Regions from separate parts of the Staphylococcus piscifermentans genome, predicted to be linked through region 1. Evidence: riboswitches for the same ligand, from Rfam matches in the RefSeq annotation. Region 1 holds a riboswitch; the other holds the start of a gene.
The links. A riboswitch is a leader RNA that binds a small molecule or an ion and turns the genes downstream of it on or off. The one in region 1 is predicted to bind lysine.
Positions count from the first base shown of each region.

Region 1 (3,439 bases):
CAGGACTTCGTAAAAAAGCAGTGGCTGGTAAATTCAACGACAAAATGGTGGATTTGACTCGTCCATTAGAAGAAGATGGATCAATTGAAATTGTAACTCCAGGAAGTGACGAAGCTTTAGAAGTTTTACGTCATTCTACTGCCCACTTAATGGCACAAGCATTAAAACGTTTGTATGGAGATGTGAAATTCGGAGTAGGACCAGTAATTGACGGAGGCTTCTATTATGATTTCGATACAGATGTCAAAATCTCTTCAGATGATTTTCCTGAAATTGAAAAAACAATGAAACAAATTGTGAATGAAAATTATAAAATTGAACGTAAAGTAGTGAGTCGTGAAGAAGCAAAAGAATTCTTTAAAGACGATCCTTATAAATTGGAATTAATAGATGCAATTCCAGAAGACGAATCAGTAACATTATACACACAAGGCGAATTTACTGATTTATGCCGCGGGGTCCATGTTCCATCTACTTCTAAAATTAAAGAATTCAAATTATTATCAACTGCAGGTGCTTACTGGAGAGGCGACAGCAACAATAAAATGCTACAACGTATTTATGGTACTGCTTTCTTCGATAAAAAAGATTTAAAAGCACACTTGAAAATGTTGGAAGAACGTAAAGAACGCGATCATCGTAAAATCGGTAAAGAATTAGACTTGTTTATGAATAGTCAACTTGTAGGTGCAGGGTTGCCATTATGGTTGCCGAATGGTGCCACAATCCGTCGTGAAATCGAACGCTATATTGTAGATAAAGAAGTGGCATTAGGTTACGACCATGTATATACTCCAGTATTGGCTAATGTTGACCTTTATAGAACTTCTGGACACTGGGAACATTATCAAGACGACATGTTCCCGCCAATGAAATTGGATGAAACAGAAGAAATGGTCTTGAGACCAATGAACTGTCCACATCACATGATGATTTATAAAAATAAACCACATTCATACAGAGAATTACCAATCCGAATTGCAGAATTAGGTACAATGCATCGTTATGAAGCCAGTGGTGCTGTATCAGGCTTACAACGTGTGCGCGGTATGACTTTAAATGACTCTCATATCTTTGTGAGACCTGATCAAATCAAAGAAGAATTCAAGCGAGTTGTTGAATTAATTCTTGATGTATATGAAGACTTCGGATTTAAAAATTACAGCTTCCGATTAAGCTATCGTGATCCTGAAGACAAAGCAAAATACTTTGACGATGACGAAATGTGGGAAAAAGCAGAAGCGATGTTGAAAGAAGCGGTCGATGAAATGGGCTTGCCATATGAAGAAGCGATTGGTGAAGCGGCATTCTATGGCCCTAAATTGGATGTCCAAGTTAAAACAGCAATGGGTAAAGAAGAAACATTATCAACAGCGCAACTTGATTTCTTATTGCCTGAAAGATTTGAACTTGCTTATATCGGTAAAGATGGTGAAGAACATCGTCCTGTAGTCATTCACCGTGGTGTGGTTTCAACAATGGAACGTTTTGTTGCCTTCTTAACTGAAGAAACAAAAGGGGCATTCCCAACTTGGTTAGCACCAAAACAAGTTGAAATTATTCCGGTAAACGTTGATTTACATTACGACTATGCAAGACAAATTCAAGATGAATTGAAATCTCAAGGCGTACGTGTGGAAATCGATGATCGTAATGAAAAAATGGGATATAAAATTCGTGAAGCACAAATGCATAAAATTCCTTATCAACTTGTAATTGGTGATAAAGAGATTGAAAATAATGAAGTAAACGTTAGAAAATACGGTTCTAAAGATCAAGAAACTGTAGAAAAAGATGAATTTATTTGGAATTTAGTTGATGAAATTCGTTTAAAAAAACAAAGACAACAATAAGACCTTGAAATAACTGAGGTATTAAGGTATATTACAATGTAGTTGAATAAATATTAAAAAAAGTGTTAGAGGTTGCATCTTTGATGAGTAACTTATCAGAAGCTGTGTGGAGCGTAGGTTGAATGAGTCAAAGGCAAAGATGCCGAAATATATAATAACCATAACTATTGTATATTGGGACAGTTTTCGAATAGAAACTGGACTGTCACAAAATGTGATGTGCTACCGTATATTTATAAAGTCAAACAATGGTTGCATATCTAGGAATTGCAATCATTGTTTTTTTATTTTTTGCAAGCCTCTAATCCTAGGAAAGGAAACGTTTATGGAAAATAAAACTAGTCAAGATGCAGGCATTCAAAGAGGCCTGAAAGATCGCCATATTTCCATGATTGCGATTGGCGGATGTATCGGAACAGGTTTATTTATGACATCTGGCGGTGCAATTCATGATGCAGGGCCGTTAGGGGCTTTACTTGCATACTCAATTATTGGCATCATGGTATTCTTCTTAATGACATCACTTGGAGAAATGGCCACTTATTTGCCGGTTTCAGGTTCGTTCAGTACTTATGCGACACGCTTTGTCGATCCATCGCTTGGATTTGCATTAGGATGGAATTACTGGTTTAACTGGGTCATCACTGTAGCGGCAGACGTTACAATTGCTGCACAAGTGATTCAGTATTGGGAACCAATGAAAATAATGCCGGCTTGGGGCTGGAGCGTACTATTTATTATCATTATTTTTGCTTTGAACTCGTTATCAGTTAGAGTTTACGGTGAAAGTGAGTATTGGTTTGCGCTTATTAAAGTGGTAACTGTTATTATCTTTATCATTATCGGCTTGTTAACTATTTTCGGTATTATGGGCGGTAAATTTATCGGATTTGAAGTCTTTACATCTGGTGATGGCCCAATTCTTGGAGGTAGTTTAGGTGGAAGCTTATTATCTATATTAGGTGTATTCTTAATTGCTGGATTCTCGTTCCAAGGTACTGAATTAATCGGTATTACTGCAGGAGAGTCTGAGAACCCTGAAAGAGCCGTACCGAAAGCGATTAAACAAGTGTTTTGGAGAATTTTGTTATTCTATATCTTAGCTATTTTCATTATTGGTATGTTAATTCCATACTCAAGCTCAGCACTTATGGGTGGTGGAGATAGCATTGCTACTTCACCATTTACATTAGTTTTCAAAAATGCAGGATTGGCATTTGCAGCATCATTTATGAATGCCGTTATCTTAACATCCGTATTATCGGCTGGTAACTCAGGAATGTATGCTTCTACAAGAATGTTATATTCAATGAGTAAAGACAAACTTGCATCGAAAGCCTTCGGTAAAACGTCTAATAGCGGGGTGCCTTATATCTCACTATTCGCTACAGGACTTGTAGTAGTACTTATTTTCCTAGTGCAAAAATTAAGTGGAGATGCCTATGAATATATTGTAGCAGCAAGTGGTATGACAGGCTTTATCGCATGGGTCGGAATTGCAGTAAGTCATTATCGTTTCCGTCGTGCATTTAATGTACAGCAGCACAGTAAATACGAATTGAAATACAAAGCAAAATGGTTCCCAT
Region 1 covers NZ_LT906447.1:1,335,351-1,338,789, forward strand. Annotated here, with positions in the region: gene thrS (threonine--tRNA ligase) at 1-1,853, shown strand, start outside; lysine riboswitch at 1,912-2,086, shown strand; gene CKV71_RS06185 (amino acid permease) at 2,179-3,439, shown strand, end outside.

Region 2 (3,439 bases), 250 kb from region 1:
TTTTTGTTCTTCTTTTGTATAACCATTTTCTAAGAAGACATCGATATGCGGAAGAACATTATTGGAGATTGGGTGAGGATAAGCTTTAGGCGCTTCTCCTTTTTCTCCATTTAATAAATCTTCGCGACCTGCAACCCCTGAACCTGAAACTGCTTGATATGTTGTATAGGCCACACGTTTCAATCCGAATTGATCTTCTAATGGTTTTAATGGAACTACAGATTGTATTGTTGAACAGTTCGGATTCGCAATGATACCGCGTGTAAATTTCGGTTCATTAACTTCAGGTACAACTAAGTCAATGTCCTCGTGCATTCTCCATTGACTAGAGTTATCAATTACAATTGCCCCTGCTTCTTCAAAAATAGGAGAGAAGTGTGCACTTGTACCTCCGCCCGCACTCATTAAGACATAGTCGAAATGTTCGCTGGCTGCTTCATCTGTTAATTCTTGCACAGTATAAGTTTTACCTTGAAACTCAATTTCAGTACCCGCTGATTTAGGTGATGAAAATAATACGAGTTCATCAAATGGAACATTTTTACGATCTACTGTCTCTAGCATTTTTCTTCCTACTAAACCTGTTGCACCTACAATTGCCAATTTTGTCATATTTTTTCACTCCATTTTATTATTTAAGACGGAAGAGAAATCCTTCCTCATGTTGTTCTAAGTTGCTGTGTAACGGATAACTTTATATATCAAACGCTTGATATAACTCTTCTACAGCACGTTCACCGTTTTTAGCATCAATCACGTAAGAAATGCTGATTTCTGATGTCGTGGTCTGATAAAAAGGAATACCTGCGTTAATGAGACTGATAAATGCTTTAGAAGCTACGCCTGACATATCTCTCATACCAGAACCGATTAAAGAAATTTTGACGTATTCATCATTTAAATTATAATCTAAAGCTTTGTAACTTTCTGATAATTTTTCTAAAATCCCTTTAATTTGGGTAAGATCAGTATCTTTAATTGAAAAAGAAAGCTGTAAGCCGTCTAGATTAACGATTTGAGAAATCATATCTACATTAACTTGTCCTTCTTCTAATTCAGTAAATAATGCTGTCAGTAATTGATTATCAGAAAGGGGATAGCTGATAGTTACATGCATCATGTGTGTATCTAACGCTACTCCTGTAACTGCTTTCTTCTCTAAAATTTCTGTTTGTGACATAATCCATGTTCCTTTCACGTTTGATAATGTTCTGCCTAAATATAATGGGATATTATAATTATTTGCTAACTCGACACTGCGCGTTTCCAATACACCTGCACCTAGTGCACTCATTTCCATCATCTCTTCATAAGAGACTATACTTAAGCGCTTTGCATCTTTATATACTCTAGGATCGGTGGCATAAACGCCGTCGACATCTGTATAGATTTCACAAGGTGTCTGGTTAGCTGCTGCAAGTGCAACTGCAGTAGTATCTGAACCGCCGCGACCTAATGTCGTCAGTTCAAATTCCTCATTGATTCCTTGGAAACCAGCTACTACTAAAACATCATTGGTTTCAAAGGCTTTGTCGAAAGTTTCTGGATTAATTTCAGCAATTCTACTTTTCAAATGATGTCCTACTGTTTTAATGCCGGCTTGATAACCTGTCATTGCTTTCGCATTCACTCCGATATCATTTAATATCATCGACAGGTAGGAGACCGTTTGCTGCTCGCCCGTTGTAAGCAAAAGGGCAAGTTCTTGCTGTTTAGGTTCAGCTGTCAAAGCAGCAACATTTTCCATGAGTTGATCAGTGGTTTTCCCCATTGCACTGACAACTACAATTAATTGTTCGTCATTTTCTATTCTATCTTTCAGCATTTCAGCAATATTTTTAATTTTCGTAAAATCACTGACCGACGAACCGCCGAACTTTAAAACACTTCTCTTCATTTTTAATATCCTCCTCGATAATAGGGGAGAATCACATATATAAAAAAGCAAGTCCGGAATGCGAACTTGCTCGTAGATTTATATACAAGTGATGCACTCCATTATTTGGTAATAATGACAGACTGTTAGCTCTTAACCTGAAAGTCCAGCGATTATAACTTGCCTTTATAATCACTTCGGCATCTCACCCTTTCTTTGCCGACTGTAAGCAGACAGTTAGTACAACAAATACTCTTGATTGATGCGCCTCATCAAAATATTTATTTAATTAGTATGACTCACATTATACATAGTTCAAATTGAGAAGTAAACCAAAAAAATAAGATTTTTAAAAATTTACTGAAAAAAACCTCTATTCTGAAATCCATTTACTCAATTAGTGTAATTTCTATAATAGTACGGCGTTATCCAATTTGCATTCATCATTACCTTGCTAGAAACATTATAACCTAAAATGCTTAATTAAAACATAGAAAAAAGCTTGAAACAAGCGCATTTTCTATTCAGATAGCTACTGCCAATACAGAAATTACGGACTGAGGCAGATTAATGCCCCAGTCCGTAATATAATAGTATATATTTAGCTTAAAACGCCTGTTTCTTTGAGATATTCTTCATAACTGATTTCTTTAGATACAGCACCTTGAGGATTTAAATCAATAACACGATTAGCAATAGTGTTAATAAATTCAAAGTCATGAGAAGTGAAAATGATAGAACCTTTAAATGATTTCAATCCATCATTCACTGCTGTAATACTTTCTAAATCTAAGTGGTTAGTAGGTTCATCCATTAAAAGTACATTAGCGCTTGATAACATCATCTTACTTAACATACAACGTACTTTTTCGCCACCAGATAAGACACTGGCTTTTTTCTTAACTTCTTCGCCGCTGAATAACATACGGCCTAAGAAACCACGCAAGAATGTTTCAGTTTGTTCATCTTCAGGTGCGTATTGGCGTAACCAATCTACTAAGGTCATGTCTACACCATCAAAGTATTCTGAATTGTCTTTAGGGAAGTAGGTTTGTGAAGTTGTAACGCCCCATTTGACGCTACCTTCATCTGGTTCCATTTCACCCGCTAAGATTTTCAATAAAGTAGTTTTAGCAATTTCACTGTCGCCGACTAATACCGCTTTATCATTTGGATCCATTGTAAATGAAATGTTATCTAATACTTTTTCACCATCGATTGTTTTAGAAAGATTTTCTACGAATAATAAGTCATTACCGATTTCACGTTCTGGCGTAAATTTAACAAATGGATATCTGCGTGAAGAAGGTTGAATATCATCTAATTCAATTTTTTCTAATTGTTTTTTACGGCTTGTTGCTTGTTTGGATTTAGAAGCATTCGCAGAAAAGCGTGCCACGAAATCTTGCAACTCTTTAATTTTTTCTTCTTTTTTCTTATTTTGTTCTTGAGCCATTTTTTGAGCTAATTGACTTGATTGATACCAGAAATCGTAATTTCCTACGTAAACTTGTATTTTACCAAAGTCTAAATCTGCGATATGTGTGCAGACATTATTTAAGA
Region 2 covers NZ_LT906447.1:1,581,149-1,584,587, forward strand. Annotated here, with positions in the region: gene CKV71_RS07445 (aspartate-semialdehyde dehydrogenase) at 1-612, opposite strand, end outside; gene CKV71_RS07450 (aspartate kinase) at 695-1,897, opposite strand; lysine riboswitch at 1,981-2,157, opposite strand; gene CKV71_RS07455 (ABC-F family ATP-binding cassette domain-containing protein) at 2,478-3,439, opposite strand, start outside.
Region 2: it holds a riboswitch for lysine, as region 1 does, so the genes downstream of both, CKV71_RS07450 (aspartate kinase) here and CKV71_RS06185 (amino acid permease) in region 1, are expected to answer to the same signal.